DNA from 2 places in the Micrococcus sp. Mcc89 genome. Region 2 is predicted to be linked to the other one. Evidence: riboswitches for the same ligand, from Rfam matches in the RefSeq annotation. Region 2 holds a riboswitch; the other holds the start of a gene.
The links. A riboswitch is a leader RNA that binds a small molecule or an ion and turns the genes downstream of it on or off. The one in region 2 is predicted to bind thiamine pyrophosphate.

Region 1 (11,545 bases), on a different contig from region 2:
TCGAACGGCTTGCCGTCGAAGTTGCGCTCGATGAAGTACTGCTGGATCTCGGGGCGGATCGACTCCAGCAGATACCGCATGTGGCCGAGCACGGGGTAGTTGCGGAGGATCGCGTGCCGCTTCTGGGTCATGTCCCACACGGCGAGCACGAGCAGCGCCACCAGGAGCACCGCCAGCACCCACCACGCGCCGCCGCCGATGGCGGCCACCAGCACGACGACGAGCGCGGCCAGCGAGAGGGTCGCGACGATCAGGAGTCTGTTGTTCACCCGACCATCGTGCCCTATATCACTCGAACGTTCATCCTTGCCGCACTGTGTCGAGGTCCCACGTGTGGGGCAGGGGCGTCCGGGCCGACGGCAGGGCCACGCTGCGCCGCCACTCGTGCAGCCACTCCGGCGGCGTCGGCTCCCCCGCGAGGTCGTGGCCGGCCGCCGCCGCGATCGCCCGGACCTCGTCGTTCTCCACGGGGCGGCCGTCCTTCTTGCGCAGGCGCGTGCAGATGTACGCGCGCACCGCGACGTCGCCGTCGACCACCACGCGCTGCTCGAACCACACCGCGCGCTCATCCAGGCCGATCATCCGCGTCTCCACGTCGAACCGCTGCCCCAGGGTCACCGAGCGGCGGAACGCGATCTGCTCGGCCTGCACCACGGGCGTCCAGTGACGACGCCGGATCTCGTCCCACAGGCCGGTGCGGACCATCGCGTCGAAGCGGCCGAGGTCGAACAGCCCGAAGTACTGGCCGTTGTTGACGTGCAGGGCCATGTCCACGTCCGTGGGCAGGGCGCGCATCGGCAGCGTCGTCGGCTCCCAGAGTCCGGCGCGCGGGCGGCGGCGGGCGCGGGCGACGACCCAGATCGTGCGGGGGATCAGATGCATCGGAGGTTCCTCCTCGGGGTCACAGGACCCCCTCGGTCAGATGGTCCGGCGTGCCGAACCGGTGGGCGGTCACGGACACGGCCTGTTCGTGCAGGAACGGCAGCAGCTCCACCTCGCCGGCGCTCACCACGGGGCCAGCGTAGACCGCCACGTCGGGGGTGTCGCCGAGCGCCGCGTGCAGCGCGCTCCGCGCCGCCTCGGCCGCCTCCCGGTCGCCGGTCCAGTCGGCGACGAGCCGGATCCGTGCGTCGCCGCCGCCCTCCGCTGCGGGCGGGATGAGGGCCAGCCGCCGGGCGCGGTCGTGGAACGCGGCGTCATCCTCGACGACGACGTCCACCGGCGCGGCCGTGCCGGCACCCTCCGTGCGGGCGGACCGGACCAGCTCCTCCACCCGGCCGCGCACGGCCTCGGCCGAGAGTCCGTCCACATCGGGCCCCTCCGCGGTGGGGGTCGGGCGCAGGCTCACGGTCATGGGCGCCCCGGCGCGCAGGCCGGCGGAGACGATGCGCAGCAGGTGGTCGGCGGGCCCCGAGTGCCGCCGCACGAGGACCGGGGTGGGGACGTGACGCAGCACGTTCCGCTCGGCCTCGAGCGCGGAGACGTCCGTGGCCACCCCGAACACGGTGGTCCACGCGTGGGTGTCGAGGGCGCGGGCGGTCTCGAGCCAAGACGCGCCCGCACCGTCGGCCTCGGCCCCGGGCCGCCCCTCTCCCCCGGCCCACGTGGGCGCGTCCTCCCAGTCCACGAGGCCGTGCAGGTAGTGCGGCCCGCCGGCCTTCGTGGTGGGGCCGACGACGGAACGCTTCCAGCCGCCGAAGGGCTGGCGGCGCACGATGGCCCCGGTGATGCCGCGGTTCACGTAGAGGTTGCCGGCGCGCACGCCGCGCAGCCACACGTCGATCTCCTCCCGGTCCAGCGAGTGCAGCCCGGAGGTGAGGCCGTAGTCCACGGCGTTCACGATCCCGATCGCCTCCTCGAGCGTCTCGGCCGTCATCACGGCCAGCACGGGGCCGAAGTACTCGGTGAGGTGGGCGTCGGCGCCGGGGCGGACGCCGGAGCGGATGCCCGGGCTCCACAGGCGACCCGTCTGGTCCAGCTGCCGCGGACGCAGGGCCCACCGCTCTCCCGGGCCGAGCTCGGTGAGCCCGCGACGCAGCTTCTCGCCGGGGGCCTCGATCACGGGGCCCATCTCGGCGCGCGGGTCCACGGGGTGCGCCACGTGCAGGGACGAGGCCGCGTCCAGCAGCTGCCGGTGGAAGCGCTCGGAGGTGCCCACGGAGCCGACGAGCACCACGAGGGAGGACGCCGAGCACTTCTGGCCGGCGTGACCGAACGCGGACTGGACCACGTCCTTCGTGGCCAGGTCCAGATCCGCGGACGGGGTCACGATCACGGCGTTCTTGCCGGAGGTCTCGGCGAGCAGGTGCAGGTCGGGGCGCATCCCCTTGAACAGCCGTGCGGTGTCCCAGCTGCCGGTGAGGATGAGCCGCTCGACGGCCGGGTCGGTCACGAGCGCCGCGCCGACCTCCGCCTCGTCCTCGTCCGCCAGCGTCACCAGGCGCACGAGGTCCGCGGGGTCGTGCCCGGCGAGCGGGCCGCCGTCGTCGAACAGGCCCGAGTCCCGCAGCCCGGCCACGATCAGCTCCCACGCGACCGCGCCCGTCCGCTCGGACTGCGGGGCCGGCTTGAACACCACGGGCGAGCCGGCGCCGAGCGCGGCGAGGACGCCCCCGACCGGGATGGCCACGGGGAAGTTCCACGGCGGGATCACCAGGGTCAGGCGGACGGGCACGGCGCGGGCGCCCTCCACCGCGTCCAGGCCGCGGGCCAGGCGCGCGTAGTAGTGCGCGAAGTCCACGGCCTCGGAGACCTCGGGGTCGCCCTGGTCCAGGGTCTTGCCGGTCTCGGCGGCGGCCACCTCCAGCAGGCGGGCCCGGCCGGCGTGCAGGGCCCGTCCGACGGCGTCCAGCGCGTCGGCGCGCTCGTGGCCGGTGAGCGCGCCCCAGCGGGCGCCGGGGTGGGCGGTGGCGGCGATGGCGGCGCGGGCGTCGTCGGCCGTGGTGGCGCGGTGGGCGCGGACGGTGTCCGTCCCGAGGTCCGAGCCCGGGACGGCCGCGAGGATCCGGCGGGCCCACTCCCGGTTGCCGGGCAGCGCGGGGTCCGTGTCCGGGGTGTTGGCGAAGCCGTCCACGGGGGCGGGGGTCGGCCCGTCCTCCCCGCGGGACCGGTCCTGGAGGCGGTTCGGACGGGGCACGGCCGCGTCCAGGTGGCGCAGCGAGGCGCGGAAGCGCTCCTCCTCGCGGGCGAACAGGTCCGCGTCCGCGTCCAGGTCGAACACGGCGGACATGAAGTTCTCCGGGGAGGCGCCCTCCTCGAGGCGGCGCACGAGGTAGGAGATCGCCACGTCGAACTCCTCGGGCCGCACCACGGGCGTGTAGAGCAGCAGGGCGCCGACGTCGGCCCGGACGGCGGCGGCCTGGCCGGTGGCCATGCCGAGCAGCATCTCGAACTCCACCGCGGCCGGGTCGAGCCCGCGGCGCTCGATCAGCCGGTGGGCCAGGGCGACGTCGAAGAGGTTGTGCCCGGCCACGCCGATGCGCACGTGGGCCAGATGCTCCGGGGTGAGCGCGTAGTTGAGCACGCGCTTGTAGTTGGTGTCCGCCTCCTGCTTCGAGCCCACCGTGGCCAGCGGCCAGCCCGTCAGGGAGGCCTGCATCCGCTCCATGGGCAGGTTGGCGCCCTTGACCACGCGCACCTTGACCGGGGCGCCGCCGGCGGCGACGCGGCGCGCGGCCCACTCCTGCAGGCGCACCATGGCCGCGAGCGCGTCCGGCAGGTAGGCCTGCAGCACGATGCCGGCCTCGTAGTCGCGCAGGCCCGGCTGCTCGAGCAGGGCGGTGAACACGTTGAGCGTGAGGTCGAGGTCGCGGTACTCCTCCATATCCAGGTTGATGAAGGTGTCCCGATCCCGGGCGAGCTCGAACAGCGGGGTGAGCCGCTCGGTGATGTCCGCGACGGCCTCGTCGAACGCGTAGGGCGCGTGCGGGGCGGTGGCGGCGGAGACCTTCACGGACACGTAGTCGACGTCGTCGCGGCGGATCAGCGCGGCGATGCCCTCGAGCCGGCGATCCGCCTCGCCCTGGCCGAGGATCGCCTCGCCCAGCAGGTTGATGTTCAGCCGGGTGCCCTCGTCGCGCAGGGCCGCGATGGCCTTGCCGAGCTGTCGGTCCCGCGCGTCGACGATCAGGTGGGAGACCATGTGCCGCAGCACGCCGCGGGCCGTGGGGACGGCGATGCGCGGCACGAGCGGGGCGGCGCGGCCGCCGACGCCGAGGACGGCGCGCAGGGCCGGGGGCAGGAAGCCGGGGGCGCGGCCGGCGAGCTCCCGCAGCGCCCGGGCGGCGATCGCGGGGTCCTCGGGGCGGACCACGTGGTCCACGAAGCGCACGATGAAGTCGAGGCCGCCCGGCTCCTTCAGGGCGCCCGCCAGCTGGCGGGCCGCGAAGTCGGCCTCGTGGTCCCGGGACTCGGCGAGCCAGCGCCGCACCTGCGCGACGGCATCGTCGGCGAGGGCGTGCAGGTCGGCGGGGTCGGGGATCCCGCCGGTCGCGCCGAGGACCCGGTCGAGATCGTCATGGTCCTGGGCGGAGAACATCGCGGTCATGGCCGCACTCTGCACGTGTTCCGGGTCACAGGTCAAACCGCCGCGGCTTCCTGTCAGACGCCTATGCTCGATGGACATCCCCTCGCCGCGCGCCCGCGCGTCGCCGCCGTCTTCCCAGGAGCCCGTCCGCCATGGCCGCCGCCGACCCCGCCCCCACCGACGCGCGGGAGCGCCGGGACGTCGTCGTGCCCGTGCCCGGACCCGAGGACCCGCCCGAGCGGGCCTGGCTCGTCCTGCCCCACCGCCACCCGGTGCCGACGCTGCTGGAGGAGACGCGGGACGCCGTCGTGGGCCTGGCCGAGACGCTCGCCGCCGTCCTGCCGGTCACCGTGCTCGCCCACCCGCGCGACGCCGGGGCGGCGCGGCTGGTGCCCCCGGAGGTGGACCTGCTGCGCGCGCCCGTGGGCTCACCGCTGCTGGGCCGCACCGGGCCGAGCTTCATCCGCCGCCCCGAGGGCCTGGCCGCCGTCGCCTGGCGCAGCGCCGCGGGCCTGACCGGGACCGGGCCCCTCGACGGCGCGGCCGCGACGGCCGTGGCGGAGGCGGCGGGACTGCCGCTGCTCACCCCCCTGCTGTGCGCCCCGCGCGGGGCCTGGGTGACCGACGGCGAGGGGACGGCCGTGGTGGCCGCGGACCCCGTGCTGGACGGACGGATCAACGGCGCGTGGACCCCCGGCCAGGTGGCCGCCGAGTTCGCCGCCCTCCTGGGGATCACCCGGGTGCTGTGGCTGCCGCCGGCACCGCGGCCGGACACCGGGCCGTGGGGCGGGCCCGGCCACCTGGCCTCGTGGGTGCGGCTGCGGGGCGACGGCGAGGCCGCCGTGCACTGGCGCGGCGACCGGTTCCACCCCGAGCACCCCTACGCCGCGGCGGCGCTGCGCTTCCTGCAGGGCGCCGACGACGCCGCCGGCCGGCCCCTGCGCGTGCGCACGGTGACCGGGGCGGCGCAGCCCGCCGCGTACGACCCGGCCGAGCGGGGCCCCCGCTCCCTCCTGGACACGCTGCCGCTGGGCGCGGCGGTGCTGCGGCCGGCGTTCGAGGACGCCGCGGGTGAGGAGGCCGCGGCCGCCGCGTGCTCGGCACTGCACCCGGGGCTGCCCCAGCTGTCGTTCCCCGCCCCGCCGCTGCTGCGGCTGGCCGGCGCGCTCAACGACCTGGTGCTGCTCCAGCCCCGCCCGTGACCTCGTCCGCCGCGGGGCCGTCGTCGTCCCCGCCGTCCGCCGGGGCGCGGTCCTCGTCCTTCCCGTGCGCGTCGGACCGCCAGGCCGCCGGGCGCAGCCGTTCCAGGAGCGAGGACTGACGGCGCTCCATGCCCTTCAGGTCCGAGGCGATGAGCGCGTTGATCCAGCGGGCGTTCGGGTCGGCGTCGATCAGCACGGCCTTGGCCAGCAGCGTGCAGGGCAGCGCGAGGATGGCGCCGAGCGGGCCGAGGACCCAGGCCCAGAAGAGCAGGGAGAGGAAGCTGACGGTGGGGATCACGCCGATCGCGTCGCCGGCCACCTTGGGCTGGATCACGGACTGCAGCACGAAGTTCAGCACCGAGTAGCTGACCACCACCCACAGGAAGTCGGACCAGCCGCCCGCCGCCAGGCCCAGGACGGCCGGCGGCAGCAGGCCGATGATGAAGCCGATGTTCGGGATGTAGTTGGTGAGGAAGCTGAGCACGCCCCACACGAGCGCGAGCGGCACGCCGATCAGCATGAGGGCAATCACGTCCAGCACCGCCACGATCAGGCCGAACACCGTGGTGACCACCCAGTAGCGGCGCACGCCCTGGGCGAACTCGACCAGGGCGTGGCCGAACTCGTGGCGGGCGGTGCTGAGCAGGCGGACGCGGCGTTCGACGTCCATCGAGTCCATCGCGAGGAAGAACATGCCCATGATCACGGTGACGAGCAGGCCGAAGACCGCGTAGACGTTCGTGGCGATCTTCGTGATGGCGCTGACGGCCGTCCCGGTCACGGTGCTCATGTCGATCGAGGCCAGCTGCTGGGACACCATGTCCGGGGTCACGCCGCGCTCGTTGAGCCAGTGCGAGACGTCCAGGACGATCTGCTGGAAGCGGTCCGCGTACTTGGGCAGCTCCGCCACCAGCTCGAGGCCGGACCACACCATCATGCCCCCGAACACGGCCATCACCGCGACGACCAGCAGGACGGTGGTGGCGGCCCCGAGCACGGGGTGCAGGCCCCGGCGGATGAGCCAGGCCTGCAGGGGGTAGGCCACGATCACGAGGTTCAGCCCCAGGAAGACGGGCGCCGCGATGGAGGCGATCCCCTGGAAGAACTGCACCACCAGCACCAGGCCCGCGAGCGTCAGGACGATCACCAGCATGCGCGGCCACATGCGGTGGGGGCGGCGGATGTCCCAGTCGGAGGCGGGGCTGGACGAGGCGGGCGGCGGGGTCACCCCCGCGGGCTGTGCGGCGCTCACGCGGGCAGTCTATGCGCGGGCCGGACGGGGTAGGGTCGGGACCAGTCCACATCGACAGGGGAGCGCCCGCGCGGCGCTGAGAGTGCGGTCCGCCGCAGACCCTCGAACCTGCTCCGGTCCGCACCGGCGAAGGAAGTCGAGTCTCCCGGTCGACGTCGTCCCGGGATTCCGGTGGCGGCCTCGTCCCGGCCCCTCTGCCGTCCCAGACAGAGGAGAACCGCCATGTCCCGCACCCCGCACCGCGCCCTCGCCGCCCTCTCGGTGGCCGCCCTCGCCCTCACCGGCTGTTCGGTGTCCGGCTCGTCCGGCGACGGGGCGTCGTCGTCCGCCTCCGGGGCCGGCGGCGAGTCGACGACCGTGACGATCATGACGCACGACTCGTTCAACCTGCCCCAGGAGCTCGTCCAGAAGTTCGAGCAGGAGTCCGGCTACACCCTGAAGACCACGGCCCCCGGCGACGCCGGCAGCGTGGTGAACCAGCTCCTGCTGGCCAAGGACGAGCCCACCGTGGACGGCGTCTACGGCGTGGAGGACCACTCGGCGCACCGCCTCGTCCGCGAGGGCGTCGTCGCCGCCTACACCCCGAAGGACCTGCCCGCCTCCGTGCAGGACCGGATGGTGGAGGACCGCATGACCCCGGTGGACCAGGGCCAGGTGTGCTTCAACACGGATCCGGCGTGGTTCACCGCCCACGACGTCGAGGCCCCCACCTCGATCGACCAGCTCGACGACCCCGAGTACGCGAAGCTGACGGTCGCCACCTCCCCCGTGGCCTCCTCCCCCGGCCTGGCGCTGCTCGCGGCCACCACGGAGAAGTACGGCGACGACGGCTGGCGGGACTGGTGGCAGGGCCTGATGGAGCACGGCGGCAAGGTCGCCGACAGCTGGTCCGACGCCTACAACTCGGACTTCTCCGGCGGCGAGGGCAAGGGTCAGTTCCCGGTGGTGCTCTCCTACTCCTCCTCCCCCGCGTTCGCCCCCGAGACCGAGGTGATCGAGGACTCCTGCACCCCGCAGGTCGAGTACGCCGGCGTGCTCGAGGGCGCGAAGAACCCCGAGGGCGCGCAGGCGTTCGTGGACTTCATGCTCACCGAGGAGGTCCAGTCCGCCCTGCCCGAGTCGATGTACATGTACCCGATCGACGAGTCGGTGCAGCTGCCCGAGGAATGGGCGCAGAACGCGCCGCTCGTCGAGGACGCCATCACCCCGGACCCCGCCCGCATCGACGAGCGCCGCGAGGACCTGCTGAAGGAGTGGACCGCCCTGGCCGAGGCCTCCCGGCGCTGATGTCCGCGCTCACCGAGGTCGCGGCCCCCGGCACGGACCTGCCGCGCCGGCGGGCGCGCGGCCGGGGGGACGGGCTCAGCCCGTGGTGGCTGGTGGCCGCCGTCCTGCCGGTCGCCTTCCTGCTCGTCTTCTTCGCGTGGCCCGTGGCGGCCATGCTCTGGCGCGGGATCGGCGGCGACGCCGACGCGTTCACCGGCGCCGTGGACCTCACCGCCTTCGGGGAGACCCTCGCCCGCGAACGCACGTGGCGCATCCTCGGCCAGACGCTCGGGATGGCCGCCGCCGGCACGGTGGTCTCGGTGGCGCTCGGCCTGCCGACCGCGTTCGTGCTGCACCGGCGTCGCGTCCCGGGGCGGGCCGTGCTCCGCGCCCTCGTGCTCGTGCCGTTCGTCCTGCCCACGGTGGTGGTCGGCGTCGCGTTCCGCGCCCTGCTCGCCCCCGGCGGACCGCTGGGCTTCACCGGGCTGGACCAGACGACCACCGCCGTCGTGCTGGCCATGGTCTTCTTCAACGTGTCCGTGGTGGTGCGCCAGGTGGGCGCGCTGTGGAACGCGCTGGACCCCCGCCAGACCGAGGCCGCCCGCACCCTGGGCGCCTCGCCGTGGCGGGCGTTCCGCACCGTGACGCTGCCCCAGCTCGCCCCGGCGATCGCCGCGAGCGCGGCCCTGGTGTTCCTGTTCTGCGCGTCCGCGTTCGGCATCGTCCAGACGCTCGGCCGGCCCGGCTACGGCACGCTCGAGTCGGAGATCTGGGTGCAGACCTCCGTCTACCTGGACCTGCGGACCGCGGCGGTGTTCTCCGTGCTGCAGTTCGCGGTGGTGCTGGCCGCCGTCGTGGTCTCCGGCGTGACGGCGGCGCGCACCCAGCGGGCGCTGCGCCTGCGGGAGACGCCGCCGGCCCGGCTCACGCGCGCGGACGCGGTCCCGGTGGCCGTGATGCTCGCGGTGGTGGCGCTCGTGGTGGCCCCGATCCTGACGCTCGTGGTGCGCTCCTTCCACACCCGCCATGGCTGGGGGCTGGGCAACTATCGGCTGCTGTCCACGAGCGCGGGCAGCGGGTTCGTGGGCGGGTCGACGCCGGCCCAGGCGCTCGAACAGTCCCTGCGGGTGGCCGTGGACGCCACGCTCGTGACGCTCGTGGTGGCCGTGCCGCTGGCCCTGCTGCTGACCCGGCCCTTCCGTTCACGCGCGGCGCTGGCGGCCCAGCGGGCCCTCGACGGCGCCCTGCTCCTGCCGCTCGGGGTGTCCGCGGTGACCGTGGGCTTCGGCTTCGTCGTGTCCCTGCGGGCCGCGTTCCCGGAGCTGGCGGCCTCGGGCGTGCTCGTGCCGCTGGCCCAGGCGGTGGTGGCGCTGCCGCTCGCGGTGCGGGCGCTCGTGCCCGTGCTCGCGGCGGTGGACCCGCGGCTGCGGGAGGCCGCACGCACCCTCGGGGCGGGCCCGTGGCGGGTGCTGGCCACGGTGGACGGCCCGTTCCTCGCCCGCGGCGTGGGCGTGGCCGCGGGCTTCGCGTTCGCGGTGTCCCTGGGTGAGTTCGGGGCCACGAGCTTCCTGGCGAGCCCGTCCGCGCCCACCCTGCCGGTGCTGATCGCCCGGCTGCTGGGCCGGCCGGGCGCGGACAACTACGGGATGGCGCTCGCGGCGGCCACGGTGCTGGCCGTGCTGAGCGCCGGGATCATGCTGGTGTGCGAGCGGCTGCGCCCCCGGGGCCCGGCCGGGGCGGGAGGTCTGTGATGACGCCGACGACGACGGGGGCCTCCCTCCGGCTGCGGGACGTGGCGATCCGCTACCCGGACGGCTCCACCCCCGTGCGGGGGACGGACCTGGACGTGGCCGCCGGGGAGATCGTGGCGCTCGTGGGCGCCTCCGGCTCGGGCAAGTCCACCATCCTGCGCGGGATCGCCGGGCTCGAGGACGTCGTGGCGGGCACGGTGGAGCTCGACGGACGGGACGTGGCCGCGGTGCCGACGCACCGCCGGGGCGTGGGGATGGTGTTCCAGGACGGGCAGCTGTTCCCGCACCGGACCGTGGGCCGGAACGTGGCGTACGGCCTCGAGTCCGCCGGCTGGGACCGGGCCCGGCGGCGGGCGCGCGTGGCCGAGCTGCTGGACCTGGTGGGCCTGACCGAGCTCACGGACCGGCCCGTGCAGCGACTCTCCGGCGGGCAGGCCCAGCGCGTGGCGCTCGCCCGGTCGCTGGCCCCTGCCCCGCGGGTGCTCCTGCTGGACGAGCCGCTGTCCGCGCTCGACGCGGACCTGCGCCGGCGCCTGGCCGAGGACATCCGGGCGGTGCTGCGGGCGGCGGGGACGACCGGCGTCGTCGTCACCCACGACCTCGCGGAGGCCGCCGTGATGGCCGACCGCACCGTGCGCCTCGGCGCGGGGGGACGCATCGCGGCGGAGGAGGACGGCCCGGCGGTAGCCTCTCAGGCATGACCCCGCCCGCACCCCGCCCCCGGCTGACCGCCCAGGACGTGGTGGACGCCGCCGTCGGGATCCTGCAGGACTTCGGCATGGGCGACCTGTCCATGCGGCGCGTGGCCGGGGTGCTGGGCGTGCAGGCCTCCGCGCTGTACTGGCACGTGCCGGACAAGCAGTCGCTGCTGGCGCGGGTGGCGGACCGGATCGTCGCCGAGGCGGAGGAGACCGTGCGGGCTCGCCGCGTCACGGACCTGGCGGGCCGCGCCGAGGTCGCGGAGGCCGCCCTGCTGCGGCACCGGGACGGGGCGGACGTGGTGCTCTCCGCCCTCGCGCTCGGGCTGGGCGGCCTCGGCCTGCACCGTCTGCTCACCGAGGCGGCGGACACCCCGGAGGACGGGGAGCGGGCCCTGGCGCTGCTGCTGGGCACCGTGTCCCTGCGGCAGCAGCGCGCGCAGGCGCAGGCGCTCGGCGTGCCGACCGGCCCGGACGTGCAGCGGCACCGCACGGACCCGCTCTGACCCCTCGTCCGACGCCGCCGCGCGGGAGGCCGAGGAGAGGAGACCTGCCTCCTCACAGGTGCGCTCGGTAAGGTCGCCCAGAGCAGAACAGGTCGGGACGGGTCGTCCCCTTCGTCCACGGCGATCCCGCCCGACCGCCGCAGGACCAGCATGGCCCGCCGGACCCGGCTCACAGTTCCGGCGCGGTCCCCTTCGACACAGCCGGCGAAACCATGGGAGCACGGATCAACCACCCGCGGACGGTCGTGGACCGGACGCTGCATCACGACGTCGAGGCCGCACACCCCGCGGCGCTCGTCGACGTGGGCTGGGACTTCCGTGGCCCGGGCGCCAAGGCGGAGGAGC
Region 2 (11,545 bases):
GTTCACGTAGGGGGCGGCGTACTCGCGGTAGCCCTTCCAGTACGCGGTGATGTTGCCCGCGTTGCCCACGGGCAGCAGGTGGTAGTCCGGGGCGTCGCCGAGGGTGTCCACGACCTCGAACGCGCCGGTCTTCTGCCCCTCGATGCGGGCCGGGTTGACGGAGTTCACGAGGAACACGGGGTAGTTCTCGGCCAGCTTGCGGGCCACCTCGAGGCAGTCGTCGAAGTTGCCCTGCACCTGGAGGATCTCCGCGCCGTGGGCCACGGCCTGGGACATCTTGCCCATCGAGATCTTCCCCTCGGGCACGAGCACGGCGCACGTGATCCCGGCCTGCGCGGCGTAGGCCGCCGCCGAGGCGGACGTGTTGCCGGTGGACGCGCAGACGACGGCCTTCGCGCCGTCAGCGACGGCGGCGGTGATCGCCATGGTCATGCCGCGGTCCTTGAAGGAGCCGGTCGGGTTCATGCCCTCGAACTTCACGTGCACGGTGCCCTGCACCAGCTCGGAGAGGTGGGGGGCGTGGATGAGCGGGGTGCCGCCCTCGCCGAGGGTGATCACGCGCGTGTCCTCGGTGACGGGCAGGCGGTCGGCGTACTCGCGGACGACGCCGCGCCACTGGTGGGCCATGGGTCAGTTCCCTTCGACTCGGAGGACGGACGCCACCTCGTGGACGACGTCCAGGGCGGCGAGCGCCCCGACGGTGGCGTCGAGGTCGCGCTGCCGCGCACGGTGGGTGATCAGCCGCAGGGACGCGCCGGGGGCGTCCTCGCGCTCAGATGGGACCTGACGCAACGTCTCGATGGAGACGCCGTGCTCCTCGAACACCCCGGCGACGCGGCGCAGCACACCGGGCTGGTCCGCCGCGCGCAGCACGACCATGAAGGAGGTGTGGGCCTCGGCCGGGTCCAGGGCGGGCAGGGCGGTGACGGGGGTGCGCAGGCGCGCCGGGCCGCCGCGCACGATGCGCTGGGCGATCGAGACGACGTCGCCCATCACCGCGGAGGCGGTGGGGGCGCCGCCGGCGCCGGGACCGTAGAACATGAGCTCGCCGGCGTTGTCGGCCTCCACGAAGACGGCGTTGAACGCCCCGCGCACGGAGGCCAGCGGGTGCTCCCGCGGCAGCAGGGTGGGGTGCACGCGCAGGACCGCGCCCTCGGCGCCGTCGGCGGCGCGGCCGCGCTCGGCGATCGCCAGCAGCTTGATGACGTAGCCCGCCTCCGCGGCGGCGGCGTTGTCCTCGGCCGTGATCGCGGTGATGCCCGCGACGGCCACCTGGTCCAGTGTGTACGGCGCCCCGAACGCGATGGTCGCCAGGATCGCGGCCTTCGCGGCGGCGTCGTGGCCCTCGACGTCGGCGGTCGGGTCGGCCTCGGCGTAGCCGAGCCGCTGGGCCTCGGCGAGGGCGTCGTCGAAGTCCGCCCCCTCGGAGTCCATCCGGTCGAGGATGAAGTTGGTGGTGCCGTTGGCGATGCCCATCACGCGGGTGACGCGGTCGCCGCCCAGGGAGTCGCGCAGCGGGCGCAGGATCGGGATGGCGCCGGCGACGGCGGCCTCGAAGCTGAGCTGCGCGCCGGTGGCGGCGGCCGCGGCGTACAGCTCCTCGCCGTGCTGGGCCAGCAGTGCCTTGTTGCCGGTCACCACGGACGTGCCGGCGGCCAGGGCGCGCAGGATCAGGGTGCGGGCCGGCTCGATGCCGCCCATCAGCTCGATGACGACGTCCGCGCCGTCCACGAGCGCCTCGGCGTCGGTCGTGTAGAGCGCCGGGTCCGCCTGCCAGTCGCGCGTCGCGCCCGTGTCCCGCACCGCGATGCCCGTGAGCTCGAGGTCGGCGCCCACGCGGTCCCGCAGGATGTCGGCGTCCTCGGTGAGGATCCGGGCGGTCTGGGACCCCACGGTCCCGCCGCCCAGCAGGGCGACCTTGAGTGCGGTGGGGGCGTCGGTGTGCTGGGGCATGGTCCTCCGTGATCCAGGGTGGGTCGGGCCCGCGCGACCGCGCGGCCCGGCTGGCCTCGAATCTAGCGCGGCGCCCCGGCCCGTCCCACCGCGCGACACTCGGTGTCCGCAGAGCGGGACGGACCCACCCGGGCCCGAGGCCGACGGCCGGGTGCGCCTCGCCCGCGTCCTCAGCGGGCGAGGCGCGGATCGGCCTCGCGGGCGAACAGGTCCTCCTGCGTCTCGCGGCGGATGATCACCCGCGCCTGCCCGCCGGAGACCGCGACGACGGCCGGGCGGGCCAGCGCGTTGTAGTTCGAGGACATCACGTGCGTGTACGCGCCCGTGGCCGGCACGGCCAGCAGGTCGCCGCGGCCCAGGTCGGCCGGCAGGTACACGTCGCGGACCAGGATGTCGCCGGACTCACAGTGCTTGCCCACCACACGGGAGAGCGCCGGCTCGGCCTCCGAGGTGCGGCGCGCGGAGACGGCGGTGTAGTCGGCGTCGTAGAGCACGGGACGCGGGTTGTCGGACATGCCGCCGTCCACGGCGACGTAGCGGCGGGCCGCGGTGCCGCCGTCGGGGGCGTCCGCGTCCACGGTCTTGGTCACCCCGACCGTGTAGAGGGTCAGCCCCGCGGGGCCCGAGATGGCCCGCCCCGGCTCGAGCGAGACCCGCGGGCACCTCAGGCCGAGGCGCTCGACGGTCTTCTGGACGTCGTCGGCGAGGGCGTCGGCGATCTCCGCGGCCGGGCGCGGCTCGTCCACGGCCGTGTAGGCGATGCCGTGGCCGCCGCCGAGGTCGAGCTCGGCCAGCTCCACCCCGTGCTCGGCCTTGATCTCGGCGAGGAACTCGAGCACGCGTCCGGCCGCCAGCCCGAAGCCCTCGGCCTCGAAGATCTGGGACCCGATGTGGCAGTGCACGCCCAGCAGGTCGATCGACTCGGCCGCCAGGGCCGCGGCCACGGCGACGGCGGCCGGCGAGCGGCCGGCCACGTTGCCGTCCCGGTCGGTGGACGCCGGGGCCAGGGAGAGCCCGAACTTCTGGTCCTCGTGCGCGGTGGCGATGAAGTCGTGGGTGTGCGCGTGCACGCCCGGGGTCAGCCGGAGCATCACGGGGGCGCGGCGGCCGGCCTCGGCCGCGAGCGCGGCCAGGTGGGTGAGCTCGTCGAGCGAGTCCACGATGATCCGGCCCACGCCCGCCTCGAGGGCGGTGCGCAGCTCGGCGTCCGACTTGTTGTTGCCGTGCAGGCCGATGTGGGCCGGGTCGACGCCGGCGGCCAGCGCGATCGCCAGCTCGCCGCCGGAGGCGGTGTCCACGCGCAGGCCCTCCTCGGCCGCCCAGCGGGCGGTGGAGAGGGTGAGCATGGACTTGCCGGCGTAGTAGACGTCCGCTCCCCCGCACAGGTCGGCGAACGCGGTGTCGAAGCCCTCGCGGAACGCGCGGGCGCGGGCGCGGAAGTCGTCCTCGTCCACCACGAGCAGCGGCGTGCCGAACTCCGCGGCGAGCGCGCTCGCGCGCAGGCCCTGGACGGTGAGCTCGCCGTCGGCGGCGCGGTCCACGCCGGCGGCCCACAGGCCGGGCACGAGCGCGTCCGGGTCCCCCGGCGCGGGGAGCCAGGCGGGGGCGAGCGGGGAGGCGGGGGCGGGCTGCGGCGTCGTCATCCGGGCGCTCACATCTTCTCCGGGGCGGTCACGCCGAGCAGGCCGAGGCCGTTGGCCAGCACCTGGGCGGTGGCGTCGTTGAGCCACAGGCGGGTGCGGTTGAGGGTCTCGACGGGACGCGGCGTCCCGTCGTCGGTGGGCAGGGGCACGATGCGGCAGGCTGCGTACCACGAGTGGTAGGCCCCGGCGATCACCTCGAGGTGTCGGGCCACGCGGTGGGGCTCGCGCAGGCGCGCCGCCGCGCCGACGACGGCCGGGAACTCCGCCAGCTGGGCCAGCAGCTCCGACTCGGTGGCGTGGGTGAGCAGGGCGGCGTCGAACTCGGAGCGGTCCACGCCGTGGGCCTGCGCGGTGCGCGCCGCGCCCGAGGCGCGGGCGTGGGCGTACTGCACGTAGTAGACGGGGTTGTCGTTCGTGGCGGAGCGCAGCAGCTCGGGGTCGATCGTCAGGGGCGAGTCCGCGGGGTAGCGGGCCAGGTCGTAGCGCAGGGCGTCGCGGCCGAGCCACTCCACGAGGTCCTTGAGCTCGATGATGTTGCCGGCGCGCTTGGAGAGCTTCGCGCCGTTGACCGAGATGAGCTGGCCGATGAGGATCTCGATGTTCGTCGCGGGGTCGTCGCCGGCGGCGGCGGCGATCGCCTTGAGGCGGTTCACGTAGCCGTGGTGGTCGGCGCCGAGCAGGTACACCTTCTCCTCGAAGCCGCGGTCGCGCTTGTGGAGGTAGTAGGCGGCGTCGGCGGCGAAGTAGGTGGGCTCGCCGTTGGCGCGGATGAGCACGCGGTCCTTGTCGTCGCCGAAGTCGGTGGTCTTGAGCCACACGGCGCCCTCGCGGTCCTCGATGTGGCCCTGCTCGCGCAGCCGCTGCACGGCCTGGTCGATCGCGCCGGAGTCGTGGAGCGTCTGCTCCGAGGTGAACACGTCGAAGTGCACGTCGAAGGCGGCGAGCGTGTCCTTGATGTCCTGCATCTGGAGCCGGTACGCGGCCTCGCGGACCACCGGGCGGGCGGCCTCGTCCGTCAGCTCACGCACGTCCGGGTGCTCGAGGGCGACGGCGTCGGCCAGCTCCTGCACGTACGCGCCCGGGTAGCCGCCCGCGGGGACGTCGCGGCCGTGCAGGCGGGCGAGGACCGAGTCGGCGAACACGTTCATCTGGTTGCCGGCGTCGTTGACGTAGTACTCGGCGGTGACGTCCGCGCCCGAGGCGCGCAGCAGGCGGGCGATCGCGTCGCCCAGCGCGGCCCAGCGGGTGTGGCCGATGTGCAGCGGGCCGGTGGGGTTGGCGGAGACGAACTCCATGTTCACGGTGTGCCCGGCCAGGGCGTCGTTGCGGCCGTACTCCGGGCCGGCCTCGACGATCTCGCGGGCCAGGGCACCGGCCGAGGCCGCGTCCAGGGTGACGTTGAGGAAGCCGGGGCCGGCGACGTCGACGGCGGCGATGCCCGGCTTCCCGGTCAGGCGCTCGGCCACGAGCCCGGCGAGGTCGCGCGGGGCCATCCCGGCCTTCTTGCCCAGCTGGAGGGCGACGTTGGTGGCCCAGTCGCCGTGCTCGCGGCTGCGGGGTCGCTCCACCTTCACGCGCGCGGGGGTGATCTCCTCCCGCAGCGCGGCGGGGAGGTCACCGGCATCGACGGCGTCGGTGAGGACAGCGGACAGCAGGGCGGAGAGGTCTTCGGGCTTCACCCGCGCAAGTCTACGGAAGGGCCGCCGCGCCCGTGCGCGTGCGAACGAACCCTGCGAGATGGCCCCCTCCGGCCCGCGGTGGGGGCCATCTCGCAGGGTTCGTCGGGATGGGGGTCAGGCGGGCCAGGCGGCGAGGCCGCCGGCGAGGGACAGGACGCGCCCGCCGGCGCTCGGGTCGGCCCCGACGACGGCGTCCCGCGCCCGGGCCGAGCGGGCTCCGGCGGCGCAGTAGACCACCAGGACGCGGTCCTGCCCGGGCGCGAGGGCCGCCGGCTCCGCGAGGACGGCCTCGAGCGGGACGTGCCGATCGGCCACCGTCGCGGGGGCCTCGACCCGGCGCAGGCGGCGCTCCCAGTCCTCGCGGACGTCGAGCAGGGTGAGGGACGCGGCCCGGGCGGGGTCGGCGAGCAGGGCGGCCAGCGCGGCGGGGGCGATCTCCCCGCCCGCGGCGCCGCACGCCTCCGCCGAGCCGGGGGCGCCGGCGTCGTCCGGGCGGGGGGCCTGGTCCGCGTGGGCGGACAGGTCCGTCACGGGGGTCCGCTCGGGGTCGGGCACGAGCCGCAGCTCACGGAAGCGCATCGTCAGGGCGTCCACGGAGAGCAGCCGCCCGACCAGGGGCTCACCCACCCCGGAGAGCAGCTTGATCGCCTCGGCCGCCATGAGGGAGCCGATGATCCCGGGCAGCACCCCGAGCACTCCGGCCTGCGCGCACGAGGGCGCCTCGCCGGGTTCGGGCCGCTCCGGGAACACGTCCCGGTACAGCGGCCCGCCCGGGGCGAACACGCTCACCTGCCCCGCGAACCGCAGGATCGCGCCCCACACCACGGGCACGCCCGCGATCTCGCACGCGTCGGCCACGAGGTAGCGGGTCGCGTAGTTGTCCGTGCCGTCGAGCACGAGGTCCACGGCGCCGACCCGTTCGAGCGCGTTGGCCGCGGTCAGGCGTTCGCGGTGCTCGACCACGCGCACCTCGGGGTGCAGGCCGCGCATCGTCGCGGCGGCGGAGGCGGTCTTGGGGCGGCCGAGGTCCGCCTCGGCGTGGATCACCTGGCGGTGCAGGTTGGAGCGGTCCACCATGTCGTCGTCGATCACGTGGACCTCCCCCACGCCCGCGGCGGCGAGGTAGGTCAGCACGGGCGCCCCGAGGCCGCCGGCGCCGACCACGAGGACGCGGGAGCGCAGCAGCGCCAGCTGGGCCTCGGGGCCGAAGCCGTCCAGGCTCAGGTGGCGGGCGAAGCGCTCCAGCTGGGTGTCGGACAGCGCGGTGAGGTCGCGGGGCTCGCGGGCGGCGGTCACCGCTCGTCCTCCTCGGCCGTGACCCGCCCGGCCATCGGCGAGGAGGCCAGGGCGTGCTCGCGGCGCGGGATGCGCCCGGCACGGCGGGCGTGGAAGCCCGCCTCGAGCGCGAGCCGGCACGCGTGGGCCATGCGGGCGGGCTCGGCGGCGCGCGTGATCGCCGAGGCGGCGAGCACGGCGTCGCAGCCGGCCTCCATCGCCAGGGCGACGTCCGAGGCGGTGCCCACGCCGGCGTCGAGCACGATCGGCACGGAGGCGCGGGAGACGATCAGCTCCAGGTGTGCGCGGTTGAGGATGCCCAGCCCCGAGCCGATCGGCGAGCCCAGCGGCATGACGGCGGCGGCGCCGGCCTGCTCGAGGCGCAGCGCCATGGCGGGGTCGTCCGAGGTGTAGGCCAGGACGGTGAAGCCGTCGGCGGCGAGCCGCTCGGTGGCCTCGAGGGTCTCGACGACGTCGGGCAGCAGGGTGCGCTCATCGGCGATGACCTCGACCTTCACGAGGTCGGTCTCGAGCGCCTCCCGGCCGAGCCGGGCGGTGAGCACGGCGTCCCGGGCGGTGTAGCAGCCGGCGGTGTTGGGCAGCACGTCGATGCCGAGGCGGTCCAGCAGCGCGACCAGGCCGTCACGGGTGTCCGCGGACCAGCGGCGCAGCGCCACGGTGGTGAGCGTGGTGCCGGAGGCGACGAGGGCGCCCTCGAGGGCGGTCAGGTCGGTGATGCCGCCCGTGCCCATGATGAGCCGGGAGGCCAGGTCGTAGCCGCCGATCCGCAGCGGCGGGATCGCGGGGGCGGCGGGCGGGGTGCGGTGCTCGGCCATCGCTCAGCCCCCCTGCACCGCGGTGACGACGTCGACCTCGTCCCCGGCGGCCAGCTCCCGGGTGGCCCAGGCCGACCGGGGCACGACCTCGCCGCCGACCGCCACGGCCACGCCGAGCCGCCGCCCGTCCGCGGCGGCGCCGTCCTCGCCGATCGCGCGCCCGGTGACGTGCGCGACGACGTCGCGGACGGTGGCCACGGCCAGCTCGGCGGGCTCTCCGTTGAGGGTCAGGGGGAGGGTGCTCATGCGATCTCCTTCAGGCGGGCGTGCAGCAGCTCGAGGATCCGCCCGGCCGCCCAGGGGGCGAGCAGGATCCCGTGACGGTGGAAGCCGGTGGCGACGACGGCGCCCGGAGCCTCGGGCACGGCGAGCACGCGCGGGGCGTCGTCGGGGGTGCCGGGGCGGGCGGCGGTGGTGATCTCGACCAGCTCGCACTCGCGGACGGCGGGCAGGATCGCGGCGGCGTCGGCGAGCAGGTCCAGCACGGCCCCGGCGGAGGTGCCGGCCAGGCCGTCCTCGCGGGCCGAGGCGCCGACCACGAGGGTGCCGTCCGCGCGGGGCACGAGGTAGACCTGGCGCCCGTGGACGAGGCCGCGGACGGTGCGGGTGATCAGGTGCGACTCCCCCGGCAGCAGCTGCTCGGGGCGCACCCGCAGACGCAGCACGTCGCCGTGGACGGGGCGCAGCGGGACCTCGACGGCGGTGGCCGCGCCGCCGATCCCGCGGTGGCCCAGGCCCGCGGCGAGGACCGCGCCGTCGGCGGTGAGGACGCCCCCGTCGGCCAGCGTGAGGCGCACCCCCTCGCCCTCCGGGCCGGCGGCGGTGACGCGTCCGGCCACGAACCGGGCGGCGGGTCCGGCGCCGACCGGGAGCGGGCCGCCGTCGGGTCCGGTCTCGGCGCGCAGGGCGGCGACGCAGGCGGCGGCGAGCCGTCGCGGGTCCACCTGATGGTCGTCCGGGGCGTCGAAGCCGGCGGCCAGGCCCGGGGCCAGGGCGGGCTCGGCGCGGCGCAGCGCGCGGACGGAGACGGGCTCGACCCGGCGACCGAGGATCGAGGCGTGCTCGAGCACGTGGTCCCAGGCGCGGGCGTCCGAGGGGTCCGCGGCCACGATCCAGGCGCCCTGTGCGAGGAAGCCCGTCTCCACATCGGTGAAGGCGGCGAGCAGGTCCACGAGGGCCGGGTAGGCCTCCCAGCCGGCCTGCAGCAGCGGGGCGAGGTCGTCCTGGCTGAACTGGGTCTCGGCGAGCGGCGCGAGCATCCCCGCCGCGGCGTGGGTGGCCCCGGCCACGGCGTGCGGGCGCCCGGCGGCGTCCAGCTCGGGGGCGATCAGGGTGACGGCGTGGCCTGCGGCACGCAGACGCACGGCGGCGGTGAGGCCGATGATCCCGGCCCCGACGACGGCCACGTGCACGGACCGGTCCTCCTCACGGCGGCATGACCCGCATCGAGTGGTGATGGTCGGCCGCGCCGGCGCGGTGCGCCCCTGCGGCCCTCTCAGCCCGGCGTGTGCGGCCCGGGCTCCCATGGAACAGCGGCCAGTCTGCCACAGTGGGCGCATGCACTCCCCCGATCCGCTCCTGATGACCGCGGCCGGCCGCGACGACGGCGGCACCGGCCCCGGCGCGCGCCGCCGCGCCCGCCTCGCCGCCTCCCGGCTGTACGTCTGCACCGACCTGCAGCGGTTCCTGCGCCCGGACGGCACGCTCGACACGGCCGCGTTCGCCGACTTCTGCGCGGCGGCGTTCCGCGGCGGAGTAGACGTGATCCAGGTGCGGGACAAGGCCGTGGACGTGGCGGTCGAGCTGGCCGCGTTCGCCACGCTCGTCCCGCTGGCCCGGGAGCACGGGGCGCTCTCGGCCGCCAACGACCGCGCCGACGTCGCCGCCCTGGCCGGGGTGGACGTGTTCCACACGGGCCAGACCGACCTGACCACCGCGCAGTGCCGCGCCCTGCTGGGCCCGGACGTGGTGCTCGGCCGCTCGTGCCACACCGAGGCGCAGGTGCGCGGCGCCCGCGCGGAGGACGGCCTGGACTACTTCTGCACGGGGCCGGTGTGGGCGACGCCCACGAAGCCGGGCCGGGCCGCCGTCGGACTGGAACTGCCGACCCTCGCCGCACGCCTGGACGCGGAGGACCCGGCGGGGGCGCGGCCGTGGTTCGCCATCGGCGGCGTCGACGCGGACCGGCTGCCCGAGGTCCGCGCGGCCGGGGCGGAACGGATCGTGGTGGTCCGCGCCGTGACGCAGGCCGAGGACCCCGAGGCCGCGGCCCGGACCCTGCGCGCGGGCCTGCCCGGCTGACGCGCCCCGCGGGGAGGTCACGGACGGGCCGTCCTGATGGTGTAGAGTCGACGAGTCCGCAACGCGCTCGACGCGTCGCGACCCCCGCCTCCGTAGCTCAGGGGATAGAGCGTCTGCCTCCGGAGCAGAAGGCCGCAGGTTCGAATCCTGCCGGGGGCACGAGCGAACAGAGCCGGACCCCCGTGGCGACACGGTGGTCCGGCTCTTCTGGGTTCTGCGGACCCGGACGCTCGAGCGGAGCGGGAGGTCCGGGTCACCGGCATTCGAGGCGGGAAATCGACCTCATGGGACGTCCCGAGGTGCGTATTCGCCGGATTTCCCGCCTCGAACGTGTCGAAGCCCGGAGGTCCCGCCCTCAGCCCCGCTGCGCATGACCGTGGTCGACGGGCCCGTGCCACGTCGGCCGCGAGGCGTCCCCGACCGCGAGCGCCTCCCCCGCCCGCATCGCGTCGGCCAGCCACGGCTTGGCCCGCTCGAGTGCGTCCTCCCAGCTCAGGCCCGCCCCGGCCAGCGTGGCCAGGGCCGAGGAGAGGGTGCAGCCGGTGCCGTGCGAGGCGCGGGTCGTCACGCGCGGGCCGCGCACCTCGTGCACGGCCCCGCCCACGCGCACGACGGCGTCCGGCACCTCCGCCGCTGCGGCCTCGGGCGCCTCGGTCTCGTCCAGGTGCCCGCCCTTGAGCAGCACCGTCACCCCGTGCTCGGCGGCCAGGCCCCGCGCCGCGTCGAGGGCGGCGTCCCAGTCCGTCGCGTCCCGCCCGGTCAGCCGGGCCAGCTCGGGCAGGTTGGGTGTCACCAGGTGCGCCACCCGCAGCAGCCGGGCCCACGCGGCGCGCCCGTCGTCGTCGCCCACCGCGGTGAGGGCGTCCCCGCTCGAGGCCACCATGACCGGGTCCAGCACGACGACGGCGGGCCGGGTCTCCTCGAGCCAGCCGGCGACGGCCCGCATGAGCTCCACCGTGCCGAGCATGCCGATCTTCACGACGTCCACGGCGATGTCGGCGGCGACCGAGTCGAGCTGGGCGCGCACCACGTCCACCGGCAGCGGGTGGACGGCCTGCACGCCCTGCGTGTTCTGGGCGGTGATCGCGGTGATCGCGGTCATCCCGTAGCCGCCCCACGCGGCGATGGTCTTCAGGTCGGCCTGGACACCGGCGCCGCCGCCGGAGTCGGAGCCGGCGATGCTGAGCACACGGGGGACGGCGGAGGTCATGCGGGGGCTCCTTCGGGTCGGGGCGGATCGGCCGCCCGGGCCGGGCCGATCCCGCCCATGAGAATGTAGTCGCATGTCCCACGTCACAGAGAGCTCTCCCGCGCACCCCGGCCGAGCCGAGGAGTCGGCGCCGCTGCGGCCGACCTCCCCGCTCGGGATCGCCGCCACGTTCATCGGCACCACCATCGGCGCCGGGTACGCCTCGGGCAACGAGATCCTGCAGTACTTCGTGAGCTTCGGCCTCTGGGGCGGCACGGGGGCGCTCGTGATCGCCGGCGCGCTGTTCTTCCTGCTCGCGGTGATCGTGCTGCGGCTGGCGCAGAAGCTGCGGACCACGGACATCCACCGGATCGTGAACCCCACGACGTCGCGCGTGCCCACCTGGTTCGCGGACCTGTCCATCACCACGTCCCTGCTGGGGACGCTGGTGATCATGCTGGCCGGGGCCGGGGCGGCGGTGCACACCGCGTTCGGGCTGCCCTCGCTCGTGGGCTCGCTGGTGATGGCCACCGTCTGCGTGGTCTCGGTGCTGGCCGGCATCACGGGCCTCGTGCGCGTCCAGGCCGTGGTGGTCCCCCTGATCATCGTGGTCGCCGTCGGCGTCGCGGTGTGGGGGTTGGCGAACCCGGGGGCCGCGGTGGACGACGT

Region 1: linked by a shared signal. The riboswitch ahead of NR072_RS00845 (thiamine ABC transporter substrate binding subunit) and the one ahead of NR072_RS04460 (FAD-dependent oxidoreductase) in region 2 are both predicted to bind thiamine pyrophosphate.

What each region holds. Positions count from the first base shown of each region.
Region 1 covers NZ_JALJRI010000009.1:11,114-22,658, reverse strand. Annotated here, with positions in the region: gene NR072_RS00870 (FMN-binding glutamate synthase family protein) at 1-269, opposite strand, end outside; gene NR072_RS00865 (thioesterase family protein) at 301-882, opposite strand; gene NR072_RS00860 (bifunctional proline dehydrogenase/L-glutamate gamma-semialdehyde dehydrogenase) at 902-4,546, opposite strand; gene NR072_RS00855 (agmatine deiminase family protein) at 4,678-5,727, shown strand; gene NR072_RS00850 (AI-2E family transporter) at 5,693-6,979, opposite strand; TPP riboswitch at 7,026-7,131, shown strand; gene NR072_RS00845 (thiamine ABC transporter substrate binding subunit) at 7,202-8,266, shown strand; gene NR072_RS00840 (iron ABC transporter permease) at 8,266-9,996, shown strand; gene NR072_RS00835 (ABC transporter ATP-binding protein) at 9,996-10,697, shown strand; gene NR072_RS00830 (TetR family transcriptional regulator) at 10,694-11,200, shown strand; gene NR072_RS00825 (RNase H family protein) at 11,413-11,545, shown strand, end outside.
Region 2 covers NZ_JALJRI010000030.1:97,998-109,542, reverse strand. Annotated here, with positions in the region: gene thrC (threonine synthase) at 1-627, opposite strand, end outside; gene NR072_RS04490 (homoserine dehydrogenase) at 631-1,953, opposite strand; gene lysA (diaminopimelate decarboxylase) at 2,124-3,596, opposite strand; gene argS (arginine--tRNA ligase) at 3,605-5,275, opposite strand; gene moeB (molybdopterin-synthase adenylyltransferase MoeB) at 5,390-6,571, opposite strand; gene NR072_RS04470 (thiazole synthase) at 6,568-7,386, opposite strand; gene thiS (sulfur carrier protein ThiS) at 7,390-7,632, opposite strand; gene NR072_RS04460 (FAD-dependent oxidoreductase) at 7,629-8,798, opposite strand; TPP riboswitch at 8,792-8,922, opposite strand; gene thiE (thiamine phosphate synthase) at 8,944-9,687, shown strand; tRNA gene NR072_RS04450 (tRNA-Arg) at 9,774-9,846, shown strand; gene thiD (bifunctional hydroxymethylpyrimidine kinase/phosphomethylpyrimidine kinase) at 10,043-10,897, opposite strand; gene NR072_RS04440 (hypothetical protein) at 10,971-11,545, shown strand, end outside.